Regions from separate parts of the Pseudorhizobium flavum genome, predicted to be linked through region 1. Evidence: riboswitches for the same ligand, from Rfam matches in the RefSeq annotation. Region 1 holds a riboswitch; each other region holds the start of a gene.
The links. Region 1 has a riboswitch for thiamine pyrophosphate ahead of thiB (thiamine ABC transporter substrate binding subunit). Riboswitches for the same ligand answer to the same signal wherever they lie in the genome.
Positions count from the first base shown of each region.

Region 2: another riboswitch for thiamine pyrophosphate. It lies ahead of ACEPP2_RS12885 (ABC transporter permease); the one in region 1 lies ahead of thiB (thiamine ABC transporter substrate binding subunit).
Region 3: another riboswitch for thiamine pyrophosphate. It lies ahead of thiM (hydroxyethylthiazole kinase); the one in region 1 lies ahead of thiB (thiamine ABC transporter substrate binding subunit).

Region 1 is NZ_JBIOKZ010000003.1:313,663-323,647, forward strand. It holds gene ACEPP2_RS08335 (helicase-related protein) at 1-457, shown strand, start outside; gene ACEPP2_RS08340 (RNA-binding S4 domain-containing protein) at 464-808, shown strand; gene fdxA (ferredoxin FdxA) at 1,048-1,386, shown strand; gene ACEPP2_RS08350 (CarD family transcriptional regulator) at 1,743-2,312, shown strand; gene ACEPP2_RS08355 (RNA polymerase factor sigma-32) at 2,606-3,466, shown strand; gene ACEPP2_RS08360 (M48 family metalloprotease) at 3,478-4,980, opposite strand; gene ACEPP2_RS08365 (thiamine ABC transporter ATP-binding protein) at 5,200-5,925, opposite strand; gene thiP (thiamine/thiamine pyrophosphate ABC transporter permease) at 5,912-7,543, opposite strand; gene thiB (thiamine ABC transporter substrate binding subunit) at 7,550-8,518, opposite strand; TPP riboswitch at 8,589-8,688, opposite strand; gene ACEPP2_RS08380 (response regulator) at 8,749-9,198, opposite strand; gene ACEPP2_RS08385 (ABC-F family ATP-binding cassette domain-containing protein) at 9,350-9,985, opposite strand, start outside.
Region 2 is NZ_JBIOKZ010000006.1:37,647-47,631, forward strand. It holds gene ACEPP2_RS12865 (gamma-glutamyltransferase family protein) at 1-1,568, opposite strand, end outside; gene ACEPP2_RS12870 (2Fe-2S iron-sulfur cluster-binding protein) at 1,751-2,836, opposite strand; gene ACEPP2_RS12875 (aromatic ring-hydroxylating oxygenase subunit alpha) at 2,838-4,082, opposite strand; gene ACEPP2_RS12880 (5-methyltetrahydropteroyltriglutamate--homocysteine S-methyltransferase) at 4,439-5,533, shown strand; TPP riboswitch at 5,670-5,773, shown strand; gene ACEPP2_RS12885 (ABC transporter permease) at 5,907-6,665, shown strand; gene ACEPP2_RS12890 (ABC transporter substrate-binding protein) at 6,684-7,628, shown strand; gene ACEPP2_RS12895 (TRAP transporter large permease subunit) at 7,730-9,496, shown strand; gene ACEPP2_RS12900 (TRAP transporter substrate-binding protein) at 9,508-9,985, shown strand, end outside.
Region 3 is NZ_JBIOKZ010000003.1:130,280-140,264, reverse strand. It holds gene ACEPP2_RS07605 (sensor histidine kinase) at 1-1,323, shown strand, start outside; gene ACEPP2_RS07600 (DUF1194 domain-containing protein) at 1,362-2,051, opposite strand; gene ACEPP2_RS07595 (YqaE/Pmp3 family membrane protein) at 2,240-2,398, opposite strand; gene ACEPP2_RS07590 (1-phosphofructokinase family hexose kinase) at 2,464-3,444, opposite strand; gene ACEPP2_RS07585 (GFA family protein) at 3,652-4,026, shown strand; gene ACEPP2_RS07580 (HD domain-containing protein) at 4,023-4,430, shown strand; gene ACEPP2_RS07575 (SDR family oxidoreductase) at 4,477-5,259, shown strand; gene ACEPP2_RS07570 (hypothetical protein) at 5,341-5,544, opposite strand; gene ACEPP2_RS07565 (hypothetical protein) at 5,554-5,739, opposite strand; gene ACEPP2_RS07560 (glycoside hydrolase family 13 protein) at 5,861-7,546, shown strand; TPP riboswitch at 7,654-7,748, shown strand; gene thiM (hydroxyethylthiazole kinase) at 7,787-8,593, shown strand; gene thiE (thiamine phosphate synthase) at 8,590-9,225, shown strand; gene thiD (bifunctional hydroxymethylpyrimidine kinase/phosphomethylpyrimidine kinase) at 9,222-9,985, shown strand, end outside.

The sequences.
Region 1 (9,985 bases):
CGCGTCTCCCGGTAATGAACCAGTCACTGAAGCGCCCGTCGAAGGTGCAGTGGCGGAGCCTGAAGCCGCCGCTGCCGAAGCTAACGAAGGCGAAGCGGCTGCTGCAGCCGAGCCCGAGGCTCCGAAGCCTGTACTGCTATGGCGTCCAGCGGGACGCAACGAGAACCAGCGTCCAGGCCGCCCGCAACAGGGAGAGCGTCGTCACGGCCGCGATGAGCAGCGTGGCGAGGGCCGCGGACAGGGTGAGCGGGAGGCCAAGGGGCCGGGACGCTCCAATCGTCGTCCGGACGGCAAGCCTGGCCGTGGTAACCGCCCTGAGCGGGGTGAGCGCCCCGACCGCGGCAAAGGGCCGCAGCCCGCGCGGTTTGAGGCGAAGCCGCCGCGCAAGGAGAAGCCGGTGGATCCGGATTCACCCTTCGCCAAGCTGGCCGCGCTGAAGGAACAGATGAAGAAGTAGGCTGCCATGGACGAAGAAGGTCCTCGGGAAGGTTCGCGCCAGCGCATCGACAAGTGGCTCTTCTTCACGCGCATGGTGAAGTCGCGCTCGTTCGCCCAATCGCTGATCGCCGCAGGCGCAGTGACCTTGAACGGCGAAACGGTTGTCCAGCCTGGCTGCCTCGTTCGTCCCGGAGACAGGGTCGGGCTTGCAATGGAGCGGCGCGACGTCCTGCTGCTCGTGCGCGACGGCGGCGATCGTCGCGGGCCGTTCGCGGAGGCGCGGCTCCTCTATTCCGACATTTCCGAGACCCTCGGCCCACAGAGGCCGCTGACGCCTTTCGAGCGCGCCCAGAGGCGTCCTCGACCGTGAGTATCGGGCGTATCGGCATTGCGCGAGCGGCCGCACACCAGGGAGAATAATGCTCCTCCCTGATCCGTTTCCGGAGAAGGTTTATCCTTGCTAAGCGTCGGGAAAGGTCTTACCTCACAGACCGACGCGCAGGGGTTGCGCCGGGGTGGCCGCAAAGGCCGCGATGGCCTCTCGTCTGTGCCGGCGAGCGGCCAATCTCCCGAGGCCGAGCCCGCCAGATCGCAATTCTGGAGTGCTGCATGACCTACGTGGTGACTGACAACTGTGTTCGCTGCAAATATACCGATTGCGTGGAGGTTTGCCCCGTCGACTGTTTCTATGAGGGCGAGAACTTCCTCGTCATTCATCCGGACGAATGCATCGATTGCGGAGTCTGCGAACCTGAATGCCCGGCTGAGGCCATCAAGCCCGATACCGAGCCTGGTCTCGACAAGTGGCTGAAGGTGAATGCCGAATACGCCCAGATCTGGCCGAACATCACGGTGAAGCGCGAGCCGATGCCAGAGGCCAAGGAAATGGATGGAGTTGCTGGCAAGTTCGACCAGTATTTCTCGCCGGAGCCTGGAAAGGGCGACTGAAGCTGGTGCCGCGCAGTCGGTGTGCCTGTCATTTGGGCAGCTAGGTCAGCGTGCCGCCACGGCGCGCATAAAAGCAAATAATTGATTTCCGCACTTTTTTGTGGTAGACAGGGATCACTGTTCCACGAGCGGCACAAGCGTGCCCAAAAAACATCACGAAAGTTACAGATCATCCGACGCGGTTTCCGTGACATTCCCATAATGTGTTTGTCGTCGTTTATCGCAGTGGAGGTTCTTTTCGCGCACGTTGGTCGGACCAGTATCGAGTGACCCGACGGTTTCCCCCGTCTCATCCGGGCCTGCCTGACCCGGCCCCGGTCGTACACCGGGTGCGTAACAGGGAGTTTGTGAAACGTATGACGACCCAGCAGAAAAAATCTTCGGCACGCCAGGGCTTCAAGACCGGTGAAGCGATCGTTTACCCGGCACATGGCGTAGGTATGATTACCGCCATCGAAGAGCAGGAAGTGGCGGGCATGAAGCTCGAGCTTTTCGTGATCGATTTCGAGAAGGACAAGATGCGGCTCAAGGTGCCAGTGGCTAAGGCCGTCAGCATCGGCATGCGCAAGCTCTCCGAGACTGACTTTGTCGAGCGGGCGCTCAAGGTGGTCCAGGGCAAGGCCCGCGTAAAGCGCACCATGTGGTCGCGTCGCGCCCAGGAGTATGACGCAAAGATCAACTCCGGAGACCTGATCTCCATCGCGGAGGTCGTGCGTGACCTTTACCGCGCGGAGAACCAGCCGGAACAATCCTATTCGGAGCGCCAGCTCTATGAAGCTGCCCTCGATCGGATGGCGCGGGAGATTGCAGCGGTCAACAAGATGTCCGACACAGAAGCGGTCCGTCTGGTCGAGGTAAACCTCGCCAAGGGCCCGAAGCGGGGCAAGGTCGTCGAGGAAGAAGAGTCCCAGGACGAAGCCGCATAAGCTTCGGCTGCATCGTAACTACAAGAAACCCGGCCTTTGCGCCGGGTTTTTTTTATTGGAACTTTTTTTCGCGCAGGACGTTAACCCGCCGGAACGGCGACAACTGTCGCGCCTGCAAGACGCTTCAAGAACCGCTCCTACAAAGAGGAAATAGGGGCCAGCCGCGAGATGGCAAGGCCTCTTGGGAACGAAGAGGGGACGAGGAAGGCGGAGTGGGTAATTCGTGGCGGCGGCCGCGGCACCATCTGACTGTCATTCTTGTCGAAGCCAGCCAACGTCACGGAGAAGACACGATGAAAGCCATGTCTGCGGACCGCAATATGATCAAGATTGCAATGTCAGCTCCCTATCTGGCCAGAGACGAGGAGCGCAATCTCGCGGTCCGGTGGAAGGATGACCAGGACCAGGATGCTCGCAATCAGATTGCCCTTGCCCATATGCGGCTCGTCATCGCCATGGCTTCCAAATTCCGCGGCTTCGGCCTGCCGATGAGTGATCTCGTTCAGGAAGGTTATGTCGGGCTTCTGGAGGCGGCAGCCCGCTTCGAACCGGCTCGCGATGTCCGGTTCTCTACCTATGCCAGCTGGTGGATTCGCGCCTCGATGCAGGACTATATCCTTCGCAACTGGTCAATCGTCCGCGGCGGCACGAGCTCTGCCCAGAAGGCGCTGTTCTTCAACCTCCGCCGACTGCGTGCGAAGCTCGCACGGGGCGACAGCAACCTTACATCGCGGGCTATCCATGAGGAAATTGCTGTTGCGCTCGGCGTAAGCGTCGCAGACGTTCAGACTATGGACGCCCGCCTATCCGGCAACGACGCCTCACTGCAGGCCCCCTCCATAGCCGGCGATGCGGATAGCGGCGAGCGGCTGGACATGCTCGCAAGCGGCGAGCCCCTTCCCGATGAACAAGTCTCCGGCATGATTGACGGGGAGCGGCGCATGCGTTGGCTACACGGAGCTCTCACCAAGCTGAATGACCGCGAGAAGAAGATCATCCGGGCTCGCCGTTTGACGGACGAGGGAGCGACGCTTGAGGCGCTTGGTGCTGAACTCGGCATTTCCAAGGAACGAGTGCGCCAAATCGAAAGCCGCGCCATGGAAAAGCTGAAGTCGGCGTTGGTCTCCGCGAACCCCCAGATGGCAGCTTGCTAAGCTGCCCGCGGTCATTCCGAGACGATTTTGAATCGCTGACCCGGCGAGACTGCAGCGCCAGCCGGGAGTGCGTTGAGCACCCGGAAGAGGTCCAGCTTCCGGTCTGTTCCCATCATTCGCGCCGCCAGAGTCGCAAGCGTATCCTGCGGGCCTGCGGTTACCACCCTCACACGCAATGGTTTGAGGAACGCGACTTCCTGTGGCGTCATCTTCCTGAAGCTTGACTTCAGCACGGTGGAAACCGTTTCCAGTGCCGGGCTGCCCTTCGGAACAGCGGTGAGGAATCGAAAGATCTGGTCGTCGATCCGGATGACGGTGACGTCGAAATCCCAACGCTCCGCCGAGGCGCGGGCGGTGGCTGCCGGAAGACCGTTGACGCTGGTCATCCGAACCGTTTCCGGCTTGAGACCCGCGACCCAGCCGCTGGTGAGGTAGTTGGTCAGGCTGGTCGTGTCACCGGCATCGACGCCATCGAAACGGATTGCGGTCTCGCCGGGGCCCGTTGCAAGGACGGCATCCACCTTGTTGTCTATCTGGAAATCCTTCGGCACCTCAAAGCGTATGCCGAGGCTCCCGTGCAGGAATGTCTGTCCGCGAACGAAGCCCTCTTCCGGGCTGTCACCGAAGAGAAGCCCGTCGATGCCCGCCAGATAGTAGTCCCGGCCGCGGTCGCCGACGGTGCCTTCCATGCCTTGTGCGCGAGCGTGACGACGGGCGAGGTCGACCCGCTGGGGCGCATTCGGGTGGCTCGACAGGAAGTCCAGGCTCTGATCGCTGTCCGGATCGACCGAAGAGAAGCGCGCATAGGCCGCCATGGAGTCGAGGAACCGGGGTGCAGCATAAGGGTCATAGCCCGCTTCCCCCAGCATCCGGACACCGATGACATCGGCTTGCAATTCCTGCTGCCGCGAAAAGGCCGCGAGGCGAAGTTTCCCGCGTGCCAGCGCCTGCTTGCCGGCCAAGTCGCTGGACAGGACTTCCGCCACCACGCGGCTGGCAATTACCTCCGCTTCCTCACGCTTCTGACGCTCGATTCCGTGATTGGCGGTGACATGGGCCATTTCGTGAGAAAGAACGGCCGCCACTTCCGAGGCGTCATTGGCGAGTGCGAGCAGTCCGCGCGTCACGTAAAGATAGCCGCCCGGGAGGGCGAAAGCATTGATCGCCGGTGAGTTCAGGATGGTGATGCGATAGGACTGCGAGGGGTTTTCCGAGACGGCAGTCAACGCTCCGGCAATGCGGGCGACCAGCTTCTCGGTCTTGGCATCGTGATATTCTCCGCCATAGCTCGCGACGATCCTTGGATGTTCCCGCGCCCCCATCTGCGCCCGCGGGTCGTTCTTCTGGACCTCGTCGACAATCTGCGGGTTCTCCGAGGGGGCGACATTCGGCTGGTAAGCCTGGTCAAGAATCGACTGGCAGCCGGAGAGCGCTGTAGCCCCTGCGAGCAGAAGAGCGAGATGCCTCGCCGCACGCGCAGTACCGGCTCGGCGGGGCGTCGCCCCTTCACGCATCATCGTCAGCAATCTCGGCTTCGTCATTATCCAGACCCGCTTCCCGATCATCCGTCGGGTATGCCCCACCGTAAACAAGGCCGGCCGTTCCTGTCGTCGGCTTAGCGATTTTCCCTCAGCCAATATAGTGCTTCTTGTTCAGATCGCCTGTGGCGGCCAAAGCAGAAAGACGCTGTTGCTGCGATGCCACCGTGCCACGACCAAATTGTGGCACAGGCGTCAGCTGGCGAGGAATTGAACGACGGCGGGGATGTCGCTTCGCCGGAGGAATTCTTCCACTGGAGCGCTCACGAGAACAATTCCTTCGTTCATGAAGATCACATGGGTCGCTAGGCGTCGCAGTTCGTCCCGGTCGTGCGTCACCAGGATGACCGTGCTTTTCGTTTCTCGGTGCAGTTCCGATAAAAGGCCTGCCATGCTCTGCCGCAGCCCCGGATCAAGCGCCGCAAAGGGTTCATCCATCAAAAGGACCGGTTTCTGGCGAACGAGAGTGCGAGCGAAGGCCACGCGTTGCTGCTCGCCTCCGGAAAGCGTCCGTGGCAACCGGCGCTCCATCCCGCCGAGCCCGACTCGATCAAGTGCGGAGAGGACGGCCTGTCTCTCCCCTACGGTCAGTCTGCGAAGGGACGGATTGATCCCGAGCGCCACGTTGGTAAAGACGTCAAGGTGCCCGAAGAGATTGTTGTTCTGGAAGATCAGCGAAACGGGTCGTTCCGATGGATGCTGCAACGTCAGATCCTGACCGTTAAAGAGGACGCGACCGCTGTCGGGGACCTCAAAGCCCGCGACCAAGTTCAGGAGGGTGGACTTGCCTGCACCGGACGGTCCGGCAACCGCTGTGATCGCTCCGGGCGGAATGTCGCAGTCCAGGTGGAAGCGTGTGCTTCCCAGGGTCAAATCGACGCGGTCCAGGCGGATTTCCGGCGCATCGTCATCGATGGGCATGATGTGTTCCGTTCATTCGCCGGCCCGACGTGCCGATCATCGTCAGCAGAAGGCATGCCGCGGCAAGCAGAATCGCCAAGCCATCGGCATCCTGCGTACGATAGCTGGAAAGGCTGCTGTAGAGGAGCCAGGGCAGGGTTACGAAGTCGTTGGAAGCAAAGAGCGCGACAGCTCCCAGATCTCCAAGGGAGAGCGACATCGCAAACGAAAAAGCGAGGAGCGTCGGCCGCGTCAGAACCGGTCGGTCGATGCGCCAGAAGCGGGTCCAGCCGCCGATCCCCAGACTTGCTGCCAGTCGTACGGAACTGTCGCGGTGCTCCTTCATCGCCGGCTCCAACACCCTGATGACGAAGGGGATTGCCATCAGCGCGTTGATCGCAACAACAATCCACCCGACCAATAGCGATGCCGAGCCCGAAAGCCTCAGAAGCAGGAACCAGCCCGTCCCAAGCACGACCGGGGGGACAAGGAGAACGAGGAAGGAGGCGGCATCCAGGGTGGAAGAAAAGCCGCGCAAGAGGACGCCGGCATTCTTCCGGTCGGCAATCGCCAGGCGCGCATCGATGAGCCTGACCGATGCCATCACCGCCAGCAGGCCTGAGGACAGCGCGATCAGCATGCTCGTTGCCAGCGCCCGCTGGAAGGCGTCGCTCGCCACGAGGCGCGGGAGGTCTGCCTGGATCCCCGCCCGAAGAACGGCGAGCAGTGGCATCAGGACGAAAGCTGTGGCGACGGCGATGACCAGAGTGTCCCATGCCCGCGCCGCGGCTCCTTTGCCGTCGAAGCGCCGAACGCGGTACCCGCTTTTCCCCGATCGGTCGTCAGTCACAGGCAGCCGGGACAGGATGATCAGGAGCATGGCCGTCAGCCCGATCTGCAGCAGTGACAGTCCAACTGCACGGGCAGGATCAAAATCGAAGCGCAGTGACTGGTAGATCGCAACTTCAAGGGTTGTCGCAGCCGGACCTCCGCCCAGCACCAGGACGAGCGTGAAGCTCGTCGCGCAAAGCATGAAGATCAGGCCGGCGATGCCTGGCAGGACCCGCAAGAGGACCGGCCACTCGATCAGCCGGAAGATGGCGACGGGCTGCATGCCCAGCTGCGCGGCCAGCATCCAGTATTCGCCCGGCAACCTATCGAGCGAGGCCACCATCAGGCGGCATGCGAGAGGCAGGTTGAAGAAGACGTGTGCGAGCAGGATGCCGCCCAGACCGTAGATGCTGACCGGCTCGTCGAGTCCGCCGCGCAGGAGAAGCGAATTGACCAGTCCTTGCCTCCCCCAGATCGTAATGAGGCCAAGGGCAGCGACGAGTGCGGGCAGACCCATTGGCAGCGCCATCAGCCGCAGGATCCAGAGCCTGCCCGGGAGGTGCGGCCGCCGCGCCAGCGCCAATGCGACCGGAATCGCCAGGCCGATAGACAGCAAAGTGGAGAGCCCTGCCTGAAGAAGCGTGAACCGCAGCACGCGCGCCGTGTAGGCTGTCCAAAGTGCCTCGCCGCCAGCGTCTGGCGCCGCGGCAAGGAGGGAATAGGTGGCAAGACCGATGAAGGCAGCGACGCTTGCGAAGGTGACGATACCTCCACCGATTGCAGTTTGCTGCTCCCGTCTCGTCAGCATTGAGCTTTAGCGTCCGCTCATCGCCGCCAGCCACTCATCGATCCAGGCCTGCCGGTTTCTCGCCACGTCCGCAGAGTCCATGAGGAAGGTCTTTTCCGGCTGGACGAGGCGGTCGAACGCTTCCGGCAAGGGCTCGCTCGTCTGAGCGGCCGGCATCATCCAGTTGGTGGTCGGTATGATGTCTTGGAAGGCCGGTGACATCATGAATTCGAGAAACTGGCGCGCCAGGTCCTTGTTCTCCGATGTCCGCAACAGACCTGCGACCTCGATCTGGATATAATGGCCTTCCGAGAAGGGCGCTGCCTGGTAGCGATCAATATCTTCGGCCACCATGTGATAGGCAGGGGAGGTGGTATAGGAGAGAACTATGGGGACCTCTCCCTTGGTGAACAATCCGTAGGCTTCCGACCAACCCGGCGTGACCGTCAGGATGCGTCGACGAAGCTTTGCCCACGCCGCTTCGGCCTCCTCGCCGTAAACCGACTTCATCCACAAAAGCAGGCCAAGGCCTGGGGTGGAGGTTCTCGGATCCTGGATGACGATCTTTTCTGAAGGGTCGCCCTCGACCAGATCCTTCAGGCTGGCCGGCGGCCTGTCGACCGATTGCGTGTCGTATATGATGGCGAAATGTCCGTAGTCATAGGGGATGAAGACGTCGTCTCCGTACCCGCCCGGCACGCTGATGGGACTTGTATCCAGTCCATGCCTTTCGAACAGGCCAGTGGCCTTGGCTTCATAGGCAAGATTGGTGTCGAGACCGAGAACGATGTCAGCTTCGTTATTCTCGCCTTCCAGCTTCAACCGCGAAAGAAGTGCGACGCCATCCGCGACCGCCACGAAGTTGACGCGGCAGGCGCATGATTTCTCGAACTCTTCCTTGACCCTTGGCCCCGGCCCCCACTCGGCGGTGAAGCTCTCATAGGTGTAGACGGTCAGGCTGCGCTCCTGAGCCATGGTCGGCGTCGAAGCGGTCATCGCCGCGATGATAAGCGAAAGTGCCGAGAGCCGCATCAATGCCTCCTCTTTGGCAGAAAGGACGAGGGGCTGATGGACGCCGTCTAATCCCTCCGCCGGTGTTAACCGGATCAGGTTCTGCGGGTTGGCGAAAGCCTCTCAGCCACGAAGTGGCACCCCGTTAGATCGGTCAGAGATGTAGCGATCGATCCGGCGCTTGGCAAGCGCCGTCCATGGTTGCTCAATGAGCGTCAGTGGGCGCTTTGAAGGACGCGAAGCTCGCGCGGGAGCTCGGCATAACCTCCCGTTCGGCCTGCAAGGATATAGCCGATCGTCTGCTCGATCACATGCGGCATTACCGGCTTCGTCAGCACCCCGAGCGGTCCATGGCTGCCGGCTTCGATCTCTTCAGGATTGGCAGTCATGAAGATGACGGCAACGCCATATTTCTCGGCAAGCTCGCGGCCTATTGACGGTCCAGTCTTGCCGTCAGCCAGATTGACATCGACAAGGGCAATGTCTGCAGACTGGGCGAGTGCGAGAGCGGGGTTGCGGCCATTGGCGAGGCCGGCGACCTTCAAGCCCATGGCTTCGACCGTATCGGCCACGTCCAAGGCGATGAGAAACTCGTCTTCCACGATCAGGACGCGATGTTCCTCAGAGACCGGGGTCTGCCAACCACTCGTTACACTTGTCAGCATCGGATGCTCCTGATGGTTCGGTGCCGCTTCGTACCGATCCCGGCCGTGCCGCATCGATACTGCCACCCGAACGACCACCTGCCGTCATTGTTCCGCATTGTGACAGGTTGACGGGTTTCGAGTGGGTTTCATGGATAACAGATGGTTAACGTCAGCCCTCCAACTCCTCGCGCAGCATTTCAAGCTTGAACCATTCCTCCTCCATCTCTGCGAGCCGCTTGCGTAGCGCCTCCAGTTCAGAAGCCAGCGCGGTGAAGGCTGCCGGATCTTTCGTGAAAAGGTCGGGATCCGCCATTCGCTTCTCCCGGGCGGCAACCTCGGCCTCGGCCTTGGCGATGTCCTTCGGAAGGTTCTCCAGCGCGAACTTCTGCTTGAAGGACAGCTTGCCGCGGTTTTTCGGCACCTCAGCGGCCGGCGCCGAAGTCTCCGTCCTCTCCCTTGCCTGGCGTTCGGAACGCCGCCGTTCCTCCTGGACGCCGCGGCGTTGTGCCAGCATGTCGGAGTACCCGCCTGCATATTCGATCCAGCGCCCGTCCGGCGCTTCCGGATCCGCGGGTGCTATGGTCGAGGTGACCGTCCGGTCGAGGAAGTCGCGGTCGTGGCTGACCAGAATGACAGTGCCGTTGTAGCCGGCGACGATCTCCTGCAGCAGATCCAGTGTCTCGATGTCGAGATCGTTGGTCGGCTCATCGAGGATCAGCAGGTTGGACGGCCTCGCCATGATGCGTGCCAGGATCAGCCGCGCCCTCTCGCCGCCGGAAAGGTTCTTGATCGGCGTGCGGATCTG
Region 2 (9,985 bases), on a different contig from region 1:
CCCGGGAAGTGCGACGTGTGGAAGAGAGGTGTGTCGATCGCCGCCTGCAGGTTCTTTCCGTGATGGACATAGCGGAGGAAGAAGGGCAGCTGCCACTGATCCTGCTGGTCACCACCCGGAGTGCCAAAGGCAAGGGTGGGGCGTCCTTCGTGAAGTGCGAGCGATGGAGTAAGGGTCGTGCGCGGCCGCTTGCCGGGCGCAAGCGATGTCGGCAGGCCGGGTTTCAGCCAGAACATCTGCGCGCGCGAATTCAGGGCGAAGCCAAGCCCGGGCACGATCGGTGACGACTGCAGCCAGCCACCGGATGGCGTCGTCGAGACCATGTTGCCCCACCGGTCGATGACGTCGATGTGAACGGTGTCGCCCCGCTTCTCTGACAGGTGTGCCATGGTCGGCTCGTAGACGGCGCCCTTGCCGCTCATCTCGTCGAGCATGGCAAGCGTGAGGTCGTACTGGTTTTCGTAGCCGGGAACGCGCCCCGGGCGCAGTTCATGTGACGCCTGCGCCCCGATCAGCTTGCGGCGCTCGCGGTTGTAGGCGTCCGACAGCAGATGGTCGATCGGCACTTGGGAGAAGTTGACGTCGCCGTAGTAGACTTCCCGGTCGGCGAAGGCGAGCTTCATCGATTCCACCAGGGTGTGCACGAAATCGGGGCCGGCCGGATCCATCGACGCGATGTCGAAGTCCTTCAACAGTGCCAGCGACTGCAGCAGCACCGGGCCCTGTCCCCACGCGGCGGTCTTGGCGATCGTCCAGTCGTGGTAGTCGTAGGTCTGCGGCTCCTCGATGGTTGCTTCCCAGCCTGCCATGTCCTCCGCCGTCAGCACCCCCTTGTGGCGTTGCTTGCTGGCATCCATGACCTCGGCGGTCTGGAGGTAGCGGTCGATCGCTTCCGCAACGAAGCCGCGATAGAAGGCGTCGCGCGCGGCCTGGACCTGCTCCTCGCGACCGGACCTGGATTCCGCTTCGGCAATGATGCGCTTCCAGGTTTCGGCGAGCACCGGATTCCGGAAGTTGGAGAGAGGCTCGGGAACCGAGCCGCCCGGCAGCCAGGTCTGGTAGGATGTCGGCCACTCCTTCTCGAAGAGTGTTGCCATCCCCTTGATCGTCGCGGAGACGCGCGGCAGCACGGGATGCCCCTGCTCGGCATAGTAGATGGCAGGTTCCAGCACGTCCCGGACTGACATGGTGCCATAGTCGCGAAGCATCAGCATCCAGCCGTCGAATGCGCCGGGGATGACCGTCGCGAGCAGTCCGTCGCCAGGGATCAGCCGAAGCCCTTCTGCGGTGTAGTGCTCAATCGTGGCCCTTCTCGGCGCGGGCCCCTGGGCGCATATGACCTCGATCCTGTCGCGCTTCTTCGAATAGATGACGGCCGGCATGTCCCCGCCGGGTCCGCACAGGTGCGGCTCGACGACCTGCAGCACGAAACCGGCCGCCACGGCTGCATCGAATGCATTGCCGCCCTTCTCGAGGATGCTCATGCCGACCGCAGAGGCAATCCAGTGGGTCGAGGTGAAGACGCCGAATGTGCCGAGAATTTCGGGACGGGTGGTGAATTCGGTCATGTCGTGAAGTCCTCTGTGTATGTCATGCCTCGCGCCGATCGAGCGCGTTGTGCAGCCCGTCGCGCCCGACTTTGAAGCCACAGACTTCGACGTCAACCTATTTCGTGCGGTGTTAGTAACGCGGGCACGCATTCCGCCTTTCCGGCGATCGGGCGACAGCACCGCCCGTGCAAGCACGCAGGCTAGGCCTCGATCTCCACGTCGCCCATCGGGCGGGAGCAGCAGGCGAGGATGAAGCCATCATCGATCTCGTCGTCGAGGATGCCGCCATTGTGATTCATCTCGACCTCGCCGGCGAGCTTGCGGACCTTGCAGGTGCCGCAGAGGCCGGATTCGCACGCTGCGGCGATACGTACTCCCGCGGCGCGCGCCGCCTGCAGGATCGTGTGGCCGGCCTCGCAGGCGCCCTCCTTGCCGGAGGCGGAGAAGAAGATTCTGGTCGGCTCCACACCACCATGATGGTCGGCGGTGGCGACCGGCGGTGGCGGCGCAACCGGGTGAAATGTCTCCTCGTGATAGTTGCCCATGTCGAAGCCGGCACCCGAAAGCGACTCGCGAACTGTCGCCATGAATGGCTCAGGCCCGCAGCAGAAGACGGTGCGGTCGAGGAAATCGGGCGCCAGCAGCGCTATCTTTGCCTTGTCGATACGCCCCTTCAGTCCCGACCACAGCTGTCCGCGCGACAACTGCTCGACGATCAGGCCGAGCGTGAATTGCGGCATGTCGCGAGCCCGTGCCTCCAGCTCCCAGCGAAAGATGATGTCGTCGGGCGAGCGGGCGCAATGGAGGAAGGTGATGTCGCTGTCGGGCGACCGGTCGCCAAGGTCACGCGTCATCGACATCATCGGCGTAATGCCGGACCCGGCGGAGATGAAGAGATATCTGTCGCCCGGATGGCACGCATAGGAGAAATCGCCCTGTGGCCCGAAGGCCTTCACCGCCATGCCCGGCCGCAGATTGTCGAACATCCAACGCGTACCGAGCGATCCCTTCTGTGCCTTCACCGTGACTGAAACCGTATACGGCCGAGACGGACTGGAGGACAGCGTGTAGGTCCGCATCAGGGGCTCCGGTCTCGCCGGAATCTCCAGGGTCACGAATTGCCCGGGCAGGTAGCGGAACCAGACGCCCGGCCGGTCGGGCCGGAAGGTGAAGGTCATCACGTCGGGAGCTTCCGGCGTGACGGCGACGCATTCCAGGCGGTGTTCCCGGTCCGACCAGGGGCGCATCTCGTCGAAGTGGCGATAGGTCGGCTGCACCATGTTCATCTCATGCCACCGCCGAAAGCGGCGCCGCCTTACCCTGCAGGCGGTTTGTCATGAAGGTCGTGTACCATTCGACGAACTGCATGACCCCGCCCTCGTGCTCGGGCGAATAGGGACCGGGCTCGTAGGCGGGCGAGCGGATGCCGAAGGCATTCTCTTCGACGATCCGCCGGTCCTGGTCGTTCGTCATGTTCCAGACATGCGTCAGTTCATCGAGATCGTAGTCCACTCCCTCGACTGCATCCCTGTGCACGAGCCATGTCGTCGTGACCGCCGTCTCCTCCGCCGATAGCGGCAGGACGCGGAAGGAGATCGCGTGGTCGACGAGGATGTGGTTCCAGGTCGTCGGATAGTGGAAGAGCAGCATGGTCCCGATATGCGAGGTCGTCACTTCGTCCGACAAGGGCCGGCGGACGGCTCTCCTGCCCGTCATCGTGTAGCTTTCGGCATCCTGGATCAGCGGCATGCGGGCGGTGCGGAACTGGCCCGAAGGGTCGATCCGGAATTCGCTCGGCAGCCCGGCCGCCTCGCAGCGTGCCCAATGCTCGGCAATGACCGGATCGTCCTTGGCTCCCTGGACGCCCGTCGCGCTCGGAGCCTCCGGATAGGTGCGGCAGAGTTCCGGATGATTGCTGGCGCAGTGGTAGCATTCCCGGTTGTTTTCCCAGACGAGCTTCCAGTTGCCCTTTTCGATGATCGTGTTGCGGTGGGCGACCTTGGCCTCCCACAGCCGGTGCGGCTTCATGTAGGGCTCGATCGAAGCGCGCACCGGTGCAAAGTCGGAGGGCGTTGCAGCAAGGCAGATGAAGATATAGCCGGCGACGCTTTCGCAGGCGACCAGCTTCATCCCGAACTGTGCCTTGTCGAAGTCCTCGCCCATCTGCCGCGCGAAGACCAGAGAGCCGTCGAGATCGTAGGTCCACTGGTGATAGGGACAGACGAGCCGTGCAGATGCGCCGCGTTCCTGCGTGCAGACGCGATGGCCGCGGTGGCGACAGGTGTTGTGGAATGCACGGATGACTCCGTCCTTGCCCCTGACGATCACGACGGGATAGTCGCCGACCTGGACGGTGAAGTAGTTGCCGGCGCGGGGGATTTCGCAATCATGGCCGATGAACAGCCAGTCCTTGTACCAGATCTCCTCGAGATCGACCCGATGGAAATCGGGATCGATGTAGAAGGGCTGTTCAAGGCTGAATCCGTCGGCTCGCGCCTTGAGCCGGCGAAGCATGTCGTCGCGCACATCCATGTTCTTCATCCCTTCGCGGGACCGTTGGATGGCTTAGCTGCGCATCGGTCGCCTGTTGGCGCCGTCGCCCGATCGCCCACCGCAACAAGTCGCTCCATATCGACTTTGGGCCGGTCATTCTTTGTTCGATGCAACAACGGGTGCGGCGCCGAACACCTGCAGGCTAGCAGAGGAGGAGCCGTCCCGAGATGTTCTTTCGCGACATCGCGACTGCGCAAACGGAACAGTCGGACAGGACACGATTTCCTCTCCGGTTCCGGCTCATCCTGTGGTATCGGCAAGGCGGTCGCCACGGAGGATGAGGATCGATCCTTCTGATCCCGTCCGGAATGCGCGACATCAACTGGAGGATCAGCATGCCGACACCACCTTTCCGCGCCGACCATGTCGGCAGTCTTCTTCGCCCGCGCCCGATTGCCGAGGCACGCGCCGCCCGCGCCGATGCGGCGACCCTGCGCGCCATCGAAGATGCGGAGATCCCGAAACTCATCAAGATGCAGGAAGAGGTCGGCCTGAAGGTTGTCACCGACGGTGAAGCGCGTCGCGCCTTCTGGCATTTCGATTTCATGGGCATGCTGGACGGCATGGACATGGAGACCCGCGGAGAGGGCGTGCAGTTCCACGGCACGCAGATCCCGCCGGTGCATCCGGTGATCAACGGCAAGCTCGGCTTCCCGAAGGACCACCCGATGCTCGAGCACTTCACCTTCGTGAAGGACCACACCAGTGTCTTCCCGAAAATCTCGATTCCCGGTCCTTCCTGCGTGCATTTCCGCACCGACCCGGCCGACGTCCGTCCTGCCGAGTACAAGGATCCCGACGTGCTCTTTGCGGATATCGCCGAGACCTATCGTCAGGCCGTTGCCGCCTATTACGCGGCCGGCTGCCGATACCTGCAGCTCGATGATATCTTCTTTGCCTATCTCGGCGACCCGAAGCAGCGCGAGCAGCGCAAGGCCATGGGGCAGGATCCCGACTGGTTGATCGACCGCTATGCCTGGATGCTGGAAGAGGCGATCAAGGATCGTCCGTCCGACATGGTCATCGGCATGCACATGTGCCGCGGCAATTTCCGCTCAACCTTCGCTGCCACCGGCGGCTACGACGCAGCCGCCGACGCCATCTTCAACAAGACCAGCGTCGATATCTATTTCATGGAATACGATACCGACCGTGCCGGCGGACTAGAGCCGCTGAAGCTCCTGCCGAAGGGCAAGAAGCGAATCATGGCTGGTTTCATCACCACGAAGACGGCGGAACTGGAATCGATCGACTGGCTGCGCAAGCAGTTCGAGGCGGCCTCCCAGTACGTGGACATGGATCAGCTGGGAATTGCACCGCAGTGCGGCTTCGCATCGACCGAGCACGGCAATGCGATCACCGAGGAAGACCAGCGGCGCAAGCTCGAGCTCGTCGTGAAGACCGCGCAGACGATCTGGGGAACAGCGTAAAGCTGTCCGCGAAGGCGGGCCCGACCGTCGAGGGCGGGTCTGCCGATCTCTTTGGCATGGAGGGTAATGAAGTCGGCACGCCTGAGCGTCGGCTGTGGACCCGGATTGACATGTCCGCGTGGTTCATGAAACATGGCGGTATTCCGAGGGGGGCATCGTAACGGTGCTGAGATGGCGGTGAGCCGGACCCTTGAACCTGATCCGGGTCATACCGGCGTAGGAACGGAAACGGCCTTTCGGCGCCAATTCTCTTCTCCGCTCTGCCTGGATCTCCGTGATTGACGTCGGGAGATCGAACCATGCCATACTCTTCAAGACCTAGCCCTCGGACAGGACGCCCGCCAGCCGCCTCATCGATGCGTTAGGTCGAGCCATGCCACCCCGTCACATGGGGATGGGACTCGTCGGGCTGCTGGTGCTCTGGCAGGCCGGCATATGGCTCTTCCATCCCCCGGCCTATATCCTGCCGCCGCCGGCGGACGTCCTTGCCGCCTTCGCCCGCCAGGGCGGTTTCCTGCTTCGCAACAGCCTGGTCACCATCGCCGAGATCGCCATCGGGCTCGCCTGTGGCGCCGTTCTGGGTGCGCTCGCGGCGCTTGCCGCCGCCGCCTTCCCCCGTGCCGGCCGGCTGATCTGGCCGGCCGTCCTGGTGCTGCAGGGGCTGCCGGTCTTCGTGCTGGCGCCGATCCTCGTGTTGTGGTTCGGGTTCGGGATCGCCTCCAAGGCCGTCATGGCGACGATCATCATCTTCTTCCCGGTCGCCTCCGCCTTTGCTGATGGCCTGCGCCGGACCGAACCTGCGATCCTCGATGCCGTTGCGCTGACCCGGGCGACCCATTGGCAGACCCTTCGCTACATCCGCGCGCCCCTGGCTCTGCCGGGCCTGATCTCGGGCCTTCGCGTTGCCGCGCCCCTTGCGCCGATCGGCGCCGTGGTCGGCGAATGGGTCGGGGCGTCGGCCGGGCTTGGCTTTGTCATGGTGCAGGCGAATGCCCGCATGCAGACCGACATCGTCTTCGCCGCCATGGTCCTTCTTGCCGTGCTCACCCTCGTGCTGCGGCTTGCGGTCGATGTCGCGACAGCCCGCATCACCCCATGGGCGCCGGAAGTCCACCACACCGATCCAAGATAGTTAGCCGGAGAAACATTCATGAGAATACATCTTCTTTCCTGGGCCGTCGCTGCCATGCTTGCCTGGCCGGTACCGTCCCACGCCGCCGATCGCCTGACGGTCATGCTGGAGTGGTTCGTCAACCCGGACCACGCTCCCATGATTGTCGCGCAGCAGAAGGGATTGTTCGAAGCGGCAGGCCTTGATGTGGAACTGATCCCGCCTGCCGATCCGTCCTCCGTGCCGCGACTGGTTGCGGCAAGACAGGCGGATGTCGGTGTCCATTATCAGCCGAACCTCTATCTGGACCACGCGGCCGGTCTGCCGCTCGTCCGCTTCGGCACGCTGGTGGAGACGCCGCTGAACACGGTGACGGTGCTCGCGGAGGGGCCTATCAAGACGCTTGCGGACCTCAAGGGCAGGAAGATCGGCTTTTCTGTCTCGGGCTTCGAGGATGCCATGCTGAAGCGCATGCTCGCCGCCGAAGGCGTGGCTCTCGACGAGGTGGAACTCGTCAACGTCAACTTCGCGCTGACCTCGTCGCTGCTCGGGGGGCAGGTCGACGCAACGGTCGGTGGATTCCGCAACTTCGAACTAACCCAGATCCGGCTCGCTGGAGGCGAGGCGCGCTCGTTCTTTCCCGAGGAGCATGGCGTGCCCGTCTATGACGAGTTGATCTTCATCGCCCACAAGGATCTCTCGGACGATGGTCGCCTGCGGCGGTTCCTCCAGGCGGTGGAAGAGGCCAGCATCTTCCTGACCAATCATCCGGATGAAGCATGGTCGCTGTTCATCGCGGCATATCCCGATCTCGACGACGAACTCAACCGCCAGGCTTTCCGCGACACCCTTCCGCGCTTTGCCAAACGTCCGGCTGCGCTGGACAGAAGCCGTTATGAGCGTTTCGGCGCGTTCCTGGCGGAGAGTGGGCTTATCGATAAGGCGCCGACCGTCGAAGACCTTGCGGTCGAAATCGGCGGATGATTGAAATGGTCTCCGGCTGCAGCGAGAGCAGGCAGGAAGTATCGGTGTCGTCGGGGCCTCATCCCGTCCCTCGGTCGCGTGCCTCCATCCATGCCACCCGGATGGCGCTGCGCGTCGAGCAGGTGCTGTCGGCAGGGGCGGGTCTGCTCCTCGCACTGCTTCTCCTGCTTGTCCTGGTAACCGTCGGCCTCCGCTATGGCGCCAGGACCGGTTTCGCAGGCACCGAGGAGGCCGCGCTCTGGCTCTTCCTGGCGCTCATCTGTCTTGGCCTGCCGCTCAGCCTGCAGGGGCCATTTTCGCTGAGGCTTGACATCCTGACCCGGCTGCTGCCGCACGAGGGGCGCCGGATTGCGGGCCTTTGCGCTGACGGGACGAGTGCGGCGGCAGGCTGTCTCCTCCTCACGGGCGGTGCCGAGGCTGCAGCGGCGCTCCGTTCCGTCTCGCCCGCTCTCGGCCTCCCTGAACATGTGCGCTTCTGGTGCCTCGCTGCAGGCGGAGCGCTCCTTCTTGCAATGCTGCTGCTGGTCCGTATCGGCGAGGGCAGGGGCTTCCTCGGCCTTTTATCAGTGGCTGCGGGTGCAGCACTTGCGCTTCTCCTGCCGCAGGCGGACCTTGGCTCAAGCATGCTGCCAAGCGCCGTTGCCGCACTTGCCGCGGGTGCGACGCTCCTGCTTGGCGCCCCGCTCGCCCATTGCCTGCTGGCCGGGGTCATGTTCGCGATCCCCTCTGGAAGCGGCTTGTCGGAGCCGGCCATCGTCTCCACCGCAGCATCCGGCATGTCGCGCTTCCTCCTGCTCGCCATTCCCTTCTTCCTGCTTTGCGGCGGTATGCTCACCCTCTCGGGAGCCGGAGAGCGCCTGGTGCGGCTGGCGCAAACCCTCGTCGGCCACAGGAGGGCCGGTCTGGCGCAGACTGCGCTTCTGACCAGCGTCTTCTTCTCGGGAGCATCCGGCTCTTCGGTCGCGAACGCCGCATTCGGCGCATCCACCTTCCACCCGCATCTCGTCAGTCACGGCTACCCCCCGGAACGCTCCGCGGCGATTATCGCGGCCACCTCTGTGCTCGACAATGTCATCCCGCCTTCGATTGCCTTTCTCTTGCTGGCAGCCGCGACGGATATTTCGGCCGGACGCTTGTTGATAGGCGGCGCCTATGCCGGGCTTCTCATGGCGGCCTGCCTGGCGGTAGCGATCCGTCTCGCGAACGGCGACAGCAACCGAAGCGCCCGGGCAACCGGCGCGGAGCGATCCCGCGCCCTGTTGGCTGCCGTGCCGGCATTGGGACTGGTGGTCGTGGTCCTCGGCGGCATCCGCTTCGGCATCGTCACCCCGACCGAGGCCGCAGCGGTCGCAGCCGGTTATGCGCTGCTGCTTGCTCTTGCAACCCGGCCAACTTGCGGAGGCCTCGCCTCAATCTTCCGGCAAGCTGGCGTCGAGGCGGCCGCAATCGGGCTCCTCATCGGCGCCGCCGCGCCTTTTGCTTTCCTGCTCGCGGTGGATGGTGTGGCCGGGACCGTCCTCGATCTCGCGGGGTCGCTTGCGGAGGCACCATGGCAGGTTCTCCTGCTCTGCAATCTCGTCCTGCTCGCCGCCGGCCTCGTCCTCGATACTGGCGCCGCGATCCTTCTTCTCGGCCCGATCCTGCTGCCGGTTGCCGTGGGCGCAGGCATCGACCCCGTCCTGTTCGGGGTGATCGCCGTGGTCAACCTGATGCTGGGAGGTCTGACACCGCCGGTCGGCATGCTCGTCTTCGTGGTCAGCGGCACGACAGGTGTTCCCGTGGGAGCCCTTTTCAGGGCGGTCATTCCTTATCTTGTCGCACTGCTCTGCGCCCTCCTCGTCCTCTGCCTTCTGGCACTGTTTTTCTGAAAGGATATCCGATGACTTCGATCACGCGCCGCACGCTTCTCGCCGCAGCCGGTCTGGCTCCCGTCTTCGCATCCCCCGCCTTCCTTCGATCGGCCTCGGCGCGCACGAGCGTCATCACGGTCGCGTCGCTTCTGGGCGAGGAGAAGCCCGAAACCCGGATCTGGCGCTGGATCGCCGACAGGGCGGAGGAGCGTCTTCCCGGACGCTTCCGCTTCCGGATCGTCCCCAATGGCGCTCTGGGCGGCGAGAAGGAGGTGGCGGATGGCGCACTTCTCGGCTCTATCCAGGCGAGCCTCTGCACCGTCTCGACCCTCACCGCATGGGTGCCGGAGCTGCAGATACTCGACTTGCCGTTCCTATACAGTGACGCCGCTCACCTGCGCCGCGTCGTCGGGAGCGACGTCGGCAGCGATCTTGTCCGCCGGCTCGCGAGTCACGGATTCGTGGCCAGCGGCTTCATCGACTATGGCGCCCGTCACCTCCTCGCCA
Region 3 (9,985 bases), 180 kb from region 1:
GACCGTGACTATTTTCGCGACGCCGTTGACCGGAAGGAATTCATCGTGGGCACCTACATCATAGACCGGATCACCGGGGAGCCCGCGCTACCGCTCGCCCTGCCAGTGCTGGAGGGTGAGCGGACTGCGAGAGTGGTCGTCGCCTACCTCGACCTGAACTGGTTGGGGGCTCGTGTTCGTGAGCGGGAGCTCTTTGGCGGCAATGCGCTTACCATCGCCGATCGCAATGGGATTATCCTGGCGCGCGAACCATTTCCCGAGCGGTTCGTAGGCACTCCCATTCCCGAGGAGTACCAGCGGCTGGTGCGGGCCTCGGTTCCAGGCACGCTCGAGCTGACAAGCCAGGACGGCACGCGACGCGTAATCGGCTACTATCCGGATCAGGAGAGCCTCTACGTCAGCGCCGGCACGTCGGTGGAAAGCGGGCTCCAGCAGGTGGGGAAAGTCACGCGCTTCGGCTTGGCTGTTATTGCGCTTGCGATCGTAGGACCATTCCTCGTCGTCTGGTGGGCAGGCCATGCGCTGATCCGCCGGCCCGCACGCCAGCTCGTTAGATCCATCAATGCCTGGCGCGCTGGCAACGAGTCTGCCCGTACCGGCATGAGCGGCGACGGGACCTTTGAGACAATTGGCGGCGCCATCGACGCCTTCATGGACGAACTGGCCCTCCGCAGGGAGCAGCAGCAGAAGGACGACCGGATGCGGCAGATGCTGATCCGCGAGCTCGACCATCGCATCAAGAACATCTTGAGCATGGTCCAGGCGGTCGCTCGACAGACATTTCGGTCCTCCCAATCCATGGAGGAAGCCTCCGAGGCCTTCTTCCGCCGACTGCATGCCATGGCGGGAGCCCATCAGTTGCTGACGAAGAACTGGCAGAGCGCCTCACTGAAAGCCACCGTGGAGACGGCGATACAGCCTTTCGAGGATCCGGCGCATCCGCGTTTCTCGATCGACGGGCCCGATCTGGAGGTCGCTTCGAAAATAGCCTTGTCGCTTTCCATGGCGCTGCACGAGCTTTGCACCAACGCCGCCAAGTACGGAGCCTTGTCGAACGACGCTGGGCGGATAGAAATTCGCTGGTGCTTCGGAGAAGGCGGCGCGCCCTTCACCTTTTCCTGGACTGAGCAGGGCGGACCATCGGTCGAGCGACCGTCCCGCGAGGGTTTCGGCACTGTTATGATCGAGCGCGTGCTGTCGCAGCAGCTGGATGCGGAGGTTACACTCGAGTATCGCCCTGACGGATTGCGTTGCGATGTGCGCTCTCGAATGACGGATCTCTTGGGTACCGCGTCGGAGGAGGAGGAAGCAGCGGAGATCTAGCCCTCCCTGAAGACCCAACGTCGAAGGACGGCAGCTTGCTACCGGTCGAACAGGTTCTGCCACTGCCGCTCGCCAACCAAACAGTCCGTCTGTGGGTCGTCAATCGGGATAGGGTCGGAGGAAGCTCCGCGGTCACTGATCTCAAGGACCAGCTTTCGCCTGATAGCAGTCGTGAAATCCTCGACGCGATGAACCGGCAGCACGAAAGAGCCAGGTCCACCGATGACACAGTCAGCATAGTATTGATCGAGAGCGACGGTGGTCGAGGGACGCAGCATGATCGCCAGTCCGTTGATGACGATGCCTGCCGCGACAGCCTTGTCGCGGGCGAGCGCCACCGGCTGCCCCACGTTATTGGCCCCGTCCCCGGAAACATCGATGACACGGCGCATTCCGGCATAGCGGTTAGATAGGAGGGCGATCGTACCTTCCTCGATCGCGGCGGAGATCGATGTTCTCCGGTTGGTGATGATCGGCCTCTCCTGAAGCCGGGCCGCAAAAGCCTTGGCGTCTTCAGCAGTCTCAATGGTCTGCCAATCAATCCGGGAAGATGGATCGACTACGCCTGCCCATTCGAAATAGCTGACAGCGATCCGGCCGAGCAGGCCGCCGCGGACTGCGTTGATGAAGTCCGGGTGCTGGATCGCCGCGATATAGCCTTCGCGCTGCATGCGGACTTCTTCGTAGTCCATGGACCGGGATACGTCGACGGCCAGCAACAGCTCCACATCGACCTCCCCGCCATTCTCTGCAGCAATCGCCCAGGCCGCTGCGCCCGAGAGGGAAAAAGCATCGCAAGCGTGGCAAGCATGGCGGCTCCGTTCCTGCGTTTCGCAGATACTAGCACAGGATGGGCTGCTCGCGACGCTGCACGTCAGCGGCGGTTCAAAAATGGGTGATGACGGAAGGAAGGGCCCTATTTCTTGAGGATGACCCAGAGGGCGTGAACAATGCCCGGCAGCCACCCCAGCAACGTCAACAGGATGTTCAGCCAGAAATGCAGCCCGAGTCCGACCTGGAGGAAGACTCCGAGCGGCGGCAGCAGGAAGGCAAGCAAGATGCGAATAATGTCCACGGGTCGGCTCCTGATGTTGTCCGTTGCTCCCACAACGCATCAGTTCGGCGGGGGTTCACGTGATGTCAGGGCTGGCGGCCCTTCTGCACGCTTCTTGGCGAGGTTAGCCCAGCAGAGTCGAGAGCGTCTTCGCCATGCTGGTAGAGCATGAGGACGTCCTCCCGGCGGCATAGGTCCGTGCCCTCGCTCATAACGGTCGCGGCTCCTGCGGCTACACCCACCCGGAAAGCCTCCCGCACCGGATAATCGTGGATAAGCGCCCAGAGCATTCCACCAACGAAGCTGTCGCCTGCGCCAACCGTCGAACCCACCTTCACCTGGAAGGAGGGTAGCTTGAGATGATCTTGCGCACTGACCAGCACGGCGCCCTCTCGCGCCAGGGACACGGCGACATATTGCACAGAGCCCCGCGCGATGAATTCCTGGCAGACCTTGATTGCCTCCTCCAGGTTCAGGCTGCGCCCGACGATTCCTTCAAGTTCGTCGAGGCTTGGCTTGATCAGGAAAAGCCCTCCAACGTCCAGCGCTGCCTTCAAGGCCGGACCAGAAGTATCGAGGATGATCCTGCAATTGCGGCCGGCCAACTGCCGCACCATGGACGCGTACTCATCCTTTGGCATTCCGCGCGGCACGCTTCCGCTGAGCACCACGTAATCCCAGGCGCCAGTATCTAGGAACCGGCGAGCCTCCTCGCATTCCGCCGGGGAGACCACAGGCCCCTCCGGAACGAAACGGAACTCCTCCCCCGTCTCCATGTCCTTGACCATGAAAGCGATCCGGGTCGAGCCGGCAATTCTGACGGTGTGGAGGTTGACTGGCAGCTTCTTCACGGCGTCGAGGAAGACTTCGCCGGTCGCGCCACCCGCCATGACCAGCAGATCGCAAGTGTCGCCCATCTCTGCGAGGACGCGCGCGACGTTCACGCCCCCGCCCCCTATGTTCTGCCGTTGATTGCGCGTCCTGACCTTCTTGGTGGGAACTATTCTCGATGCCTCATTGGCGATGTCGATGGACGGGTTGAGCGCCACGCAGAGGATCGATGTCATTGTTCCGAAACCTTTCGCCATTCCATGAGGCGGCACCTGTCGAAGTTATGTTGCCCTAGCCATTTAGGAGGTCCGCCGCGTGCAGCCAAGGGCCATCCCGTTTCCAAGAGCAAGCGGCGCGGAACGAATGGGGCAATGAGGCCGTTCACGGTGCGAGAATCAGCGTAACTGGCTTGATCCGCAGTGATGATGAGGGGAGAGGCCTGGATGATTATCCGTTCCGGACGCTGCCTCTGCGGCGAAATCACCTACTCAGTGAAAGGTCCGCCGTTGAGGGTCGGCCTCTGCCACTGTGCCGACTGCAGGAAGGAAAGCGGCTCCAGCTTCGTGACATTTGCAGTCTGGCCGGCGCACGCGTTCGAAAGCAGCGGCGACATCACCGTTTTTGAGGGCCGGGGCTTCTGTCGAACCTGCGGCTCGCGATTATTCAATCCCGGCGAGGGAGAAGTCGAGATCCGAGTTGGCTCGCTTGATATGGCCCCTACGGATCTTGAGCCGACGTACGAGATCTGGATCAAGCGCCGTGAGCACTGGCTATCCCCCATCGGTACCGCAGAACAATTTGCCGAGGACCGGCGATGAAGTCCGATGTCGCACATGCACGCGAGATTGCGGAAGCGGCTCTTGCTGGCCGGGTGAAGAAGGGCGGCGAACCTCTGCTTGATCATGTCGCCCGTGTTGCTGCATCCGTCGCCGACGACGTCGAGCAGATCATTGCCTGGCTCCACGACGTCCCCGAGAACGCCCCGGAATGGACACTCGAGCGCTTGCAGCAGGAGGGATTTGCGCCAGCCGTTCTGGCGGCAGTGGACGCTCTTACCCGGAGGGACGGAGAGTCCCACGCTGACTTGGTAAGGAGGGCGGCGGCAAATCCTTTGGCTCGGAAGGTTAAGCTCGCGGACCTGAGGGACAATCTGGCAACTGCCGAGCGCACGGGAGGCGACGGCGAAAAATATCGAAATGGGCTTCGGCTTCTGGAAGCGTGACAACCAGCTAGCCACCTCAGCGATCGGGCGGAAATGGAGAGCCAACATGGAACTGCAATCTCGCGTGGCCCTGGTGACGGGTGCCGGATCAGGAATTGGCCGTGCATCAGCCATTACCCTTGCCGCTCAGGGGGCGAAGGTCGGCCTTCTCGGCCACACGCGGAAGGATCTGGAAGACGCTGCTACTGAAATCACCAGTCAGGGCGGGCAGGCCGTCGTCCTTGAGGCCGATGTTTCCGACGAGGCGCAGATGAGCAGCGCCGTAACACGCCTGATCGATGCTTTTGACCGCCTGGACATCGTTGTCGCCAATGCCGGCATCAACGGAGTGTGGGCCCCCATCGACACTCTCCAGCCCGATGAATGGGATCAGACGATCGCTGTGAATCTGCGCGGCACATATCTCACGCTCCACACGACCGTTCCCATCATGAAAGCGCGCGGTGGCGGGTCCATCATCATCGTCTCCTCCATCAATGGCAACCGGACGTTTAGTTCGCCGGGCGCCACCGCCTATTCGGCCACCAAGGCTGCACAGGTTGCCATCACGAAGCAGCTCGCGCTCGAACTGGGCAGGTACAAGATACGGATCAACGCCGTCTGCCCCGGCAAGATCGACACCGAGATCGATGACAACACCAGCATTCGTAATCCGGGCAAGACGGCCGTTCCCGTAGAGTGGCCGGAGGGCGACATCCCTCTGACCGAAGGCAGACCGGGCGCCTCTATGGATGTTGCTGACGTGATCCTGTTCCTCGCCTCGCACAGGGCGAGACATGTGACCGGCGTTCCGATCTACGTCGATGGCGGCCAAGGTCTGTTGCGATAACATGGGTCAGCCGCGAGCGGCGTAGAGCATGGTCCAGGAGAAACCGGCACCGATCCGTGGTGCCGGTTATCCCCATGTCGTCTAGTGGCTGCCGCCGCCTTTACGTACTGAGTCATGGGTATGATGGCTGTCATGTTCGCCACCTCCGCCCGAGACCTTGCTGCGGGAACGATCGTCTGGATCAGCCGACGGCTTCTTCAAGTCGAGTGGCGCCTTGGCGTTCTCGTGAGAGGAGCCGGGTCCTCCTTGCCGGATGCTGGCCGGCGTCTTTTGCGATGTAGACATGCAACGCTCCTAACGGTCCTGCTGGTAGCCTTGATGCGTGGTGTTCACCTTGCTGTTGCCCTGTTGGCCCTGCTTGTCGAAATTCTTTTCGCGTGGGTCGACGGGGCTGCCCTTGGAAAGGCTGGCGGCGGAACGCTCGCCGGTGCCCTTGTCGCTGCGGTTCTCGTCGGGGACGGGTGGGAGTTTGCTGTTCATGACGACCTCCTGTGCAAGTAAGTCGTATGGCTAACAGACAGGATGGCTCAATGTTCCGGCAAACGGGAACCGGCCCGCCAATCCTGCGTTGCGGATCGTGATGTTGATATCGGAGCCGCCCATGAAAGAGCTTGTCAACAAGCCAAAATCCCTCTCGATCATCGAGCGAAAATGGTGGCACGCGGCAACCGTCTACCAGATCTATCCGCGCAGCTTCTGCGACAGCAACGGCGATGGGATTGGCGACATTCCCGGCATCATCGGTCGGCTGGACTATCTGCAGTCCCTTGGCGTCACCGTTTTATGGCTGTCGCCCATCTACAAGTCGCCCATGGACGACAACGGATACGACATATCCGATTATCAGAACATCGCAGATGAATTCGGCACCCTCGCTGATTTCGACAAACTGGTCGCCGAGGCACGCCAGCGCGGCATCGGGATCCTTCTGGATCTGGTGGTCAATCATACCTCCGACGAGCACCCATGGTTCGTCGAGTCCCGCGGTTCGCGCGAAAGCCGCCTGCGCGACTTCTACATATGGCGGCCGCCGTCAGCCGATGGGGGCCCTCCCAATGATCTGACCTCGTCCTTCGGAGGTTCAGCTTGGACGCTCGATCCCCGCACTGGCGAATATTACCTCCACCTGTTTTCAAGGCGGCAGCCGGACCTCAACTGGAAGAATCCAGAGGTCAGGTCCGAAATCTACCGCATGATGAACTGGTGGCTTGATCGAGGTATTGCCGGTTTCCGGATGGACGTAATCGACCTGATCGGCAAGGAGGTCGATGCCGGCATCACCGCAGACGGCCCGCACCTCCATGATTACCTGCAGGAAATGAACCGCGAGACATTCGGAGAGCGGGACGTTTTGACAGTCGGCGAGGCCTGGAGCGCGACACCCGATTCCGCCCTGCTCTACTCAGGGCGGGACCGCAGGGAGCTCTCCATGGTCTTCCAGTTCGAATACGTCACCCAGAGTTGGGACGAGACCCACGGCAAGTGGCGACCAAAGCCCGTCGATCTGGTGAAGCTGAAGGCCGTCCTGGGCAAGTGGCAACATGCTTTGGCAGAAGACGGTTGGAACTCCCTGTTCTGGGGCAATCATGACCTGCCACGCGCCGTGTCACGATATGGGGATGCCACGGGATATCATGTTGAATCGGCCAAGATGCTGGCGACCGTGCTGCACCTGATGAAGGGCACGCCGTTCATCTATCAGGGGGAAGAGATCGGCATGACGAACGTCTCCTTTACGTCCCTCAACCAATACAAGGACATCGAAACCCTCAACATGCATCGTCTGCACGTCGAGGCGGGCCTTTCGACGGAGGATTTCATCCGCGGTGCCAATGAGAGCGGCCGCGACAATGCGCGAACGCCCATGCAGTGGAGCGCCGATCCCCACGGCGGTTTCACGACCGGCTCCCCGTGGATTGAGGTTAATCCCAACTACGCGACGCTGAATGCAGCCAGCCAGGTATCTGACGATCGATCGATCTGGGCGCATTACCGGGAACTCGTTTCGCTGCGCAAGCAGCATCCTGTCATCGTCTATGGTCGCTATCAGGCTTGGCTGGATCACCATCCCGACGTCTTCGTCTACACGCGCACGCTGGACGACGAGGAACTGCTGGTAATCGCCAATTTCACTCCTCGCACGATTACGATCGAACTTCCGGATGAACTCCACCGACGCGGTCGTCCCTTGATCAGCAATTACTCGCCGGTGGGGGAGGTTGGAGAGACCCTTGGCCTCGGGCCTTACGAAGCCTTCGCACTGCTCTCGTCCCGCCTCGCACCCTAGGTGCACCGGAGTGACCTCCGCCCGACGCGAGCCAGTGTGGACAGAATCCTGTCCCTTGCAGTCGAGACGCTTTCCAGAGTGACAACTGGCAGAATTCTTCCTAAGTTGGGAACAGACGGGGGCGTCCGCTGAAGCGGGCTGAGAAGCACCCTTTGAACCTGAACCAGATCATGCTGGCGGAGGGAGTCGCGGGTCGAGATACCGTTGCCTTACCTCGCTGGACGAAGAAAGGCGTTTCTCTTGACCGATTTTCCTTCCAGTTGCGGGACATTGCTGGAGGCGCTGCGCGCAAGCAACCCGCTCATCCAATGTATCACCAATGATGTGTCGATGAACATTGCCGCGAATGTCCTTCTCGCTGCCGGCGCATCTCCGGCGATGGTCAGCGCCGAGGAGGAGGCTGCCGAGTTTGCCCGAATTGCAGCGGCCGTCACGATCAATATTGGCACATTGTGGGCGGCTGACGTCCCAGGCATGAAAGGTGCCGCCGGCGCGGCAAAGGAGACAGGCAAGCCTTGGGTCCTCGATCCCGTGGCCCACTATGCCACGAGCTTTCGTCGCCAAGCTGTAAGCGAACTCCTTGATCTCCAGCCGACCATCATCCGGGGAAATGCTTCGGAAATCATGGCACTCGCTGGCCTTGAGAGCAGGGGACAAGGCGTCGACAGCCGTGACAGCAGCCTGGCGGCAGAAACGGCGGCCGTGGATCTTGCCCGACGCTTCGCCTGCGTCGTTGGCGTCACCGGGGAGATCGATCTCGTCACGGATGGACGTCGCCGCGTTTGGATCGAGGGAGGCTCGGCGCTCATGCCGAAGGTTACCGCGCTGGGCTGCGCATTGACCTGCCTTACCGGAGCCTTCGCCGCCGTCGCGCCGGGCCGGCCGCTGGAGGCGACCGTCGCCGCCATGACTTTGTTCGCCGTTTGTGGTGAGGATGCCAGCCACCGGGCCGAGGGCCCTGGCTCTTTCCCGCCCCTGTTCCTCGATGCGCTGGCGGCGATCGGCCCGCAGAGGCTGGAATCGGAAGCAAGGATACGAGCGGAATGAAGATTTTCGACCTGTCGCTCTATGTCGTCCTCGATCCCGATCTTTGCCGCTCGGTGGGCGTGGTCGAGACTGCACGCCTTGCCGCGGAAGGCGGCGCCACCATGATACAGCTTCGAGACAAGCGCGCCGACCGGACGAGCCTGATCGAGACGGGCAAGGCGCTCAAAGCTGCCCTGGCCGGATACGGAATAGCGCTGATCGTCAATGATGACGTAGAGGCCGCACTCGAGATCGGTGCAGACGGCGTGCATGTCGGGCAGGAAGACATGTCGGCAGCTGCGGCGCGGCTTGCCATCGGCGAGCGACTGATCCTTGGCCTTTCCGTCGAGACGGCACAATTGATGCGCGATGTGGACCCAGCTATCGTCGACTATGTCGGCGTTGGCCCGGTCTTCGCCACCGGGACCAAGCCGGATCACAAGCAACCAGTCGGCCTGGAGGGTCTCGCCCATATCGTATCCGTCTCACCGGTTCCGGCAGTCGCGATCGGTGGACTGAAGATGGAGCATGCCGCTTCGGTCATCGCCGCTGGAGCCGCCGGCCTTGCCGTCGTCTCCGCCGTCTGCGGCACGCCCGCTCCACGCAGTGCAGCCCGTGCCCTGATCCAGGAAATAGAAAAGGCGCGGCCATGATTGCGAACATTCTCTCCATTGCCGGCTCCGACCCGTCCGGCGGGGCAGGCATACAGGCCGATCTGAAGACTTTCGCGGCTCACGGTACCTATGGAATGGCGGTCGTGACCGCCCTCACCGCGCAGAACACGAAAGGCGTCTACGGCGTCCAGATCGTTCCGGCGGGCTTCGTTGCTGATCAGATCCGGGCCGTTTTCGACGACGTCCGCGTCGATGCCGTTAAGATCGGCATGATCGCAAATGCGGAAATCGCCGAGACCGTGGCCGACATCCTGTCCCGGCAGCCCGGCGTGCCGATCGTGCTCGACCCAGTGATGATTGCCAAAGGCGGCGCCTCGCTTCTCGCAGAACAGGCTGTCGCAGCGCTTCGGGATCGCCTCCTGCCGCTTGCCACGGTGCTGACGCCGAATCTCCCCGAAGCAGCCGCCCTTCTGGGAGAGCCAGAGGCGCGGGATCGCCATACGATGGCCGAGCAGGCGGAAGCGCTCAGAGCCCGCGGTGCCCGAGCCGTACTGGTCAAGGGGGGCCATCTTCCGGAGGATGAAAGTCCCGACGTCCTTGCCGATCCCGCGGGCCTGACATGGCTTGAAGGGCGGCGGGTCCAGACCTCCAATACCCATGGGACAGGATGTACGCTATCCAGCGCGATTGCTGCCGAACTGGGCAAGGGTAATGATGTCGTGGCCGCCGTCCGAACGGCCAAGCTGTACCTCGCATCAGCGATCCATCGTTCCGGGGAACTCGATGTGGGGTCCGGTCA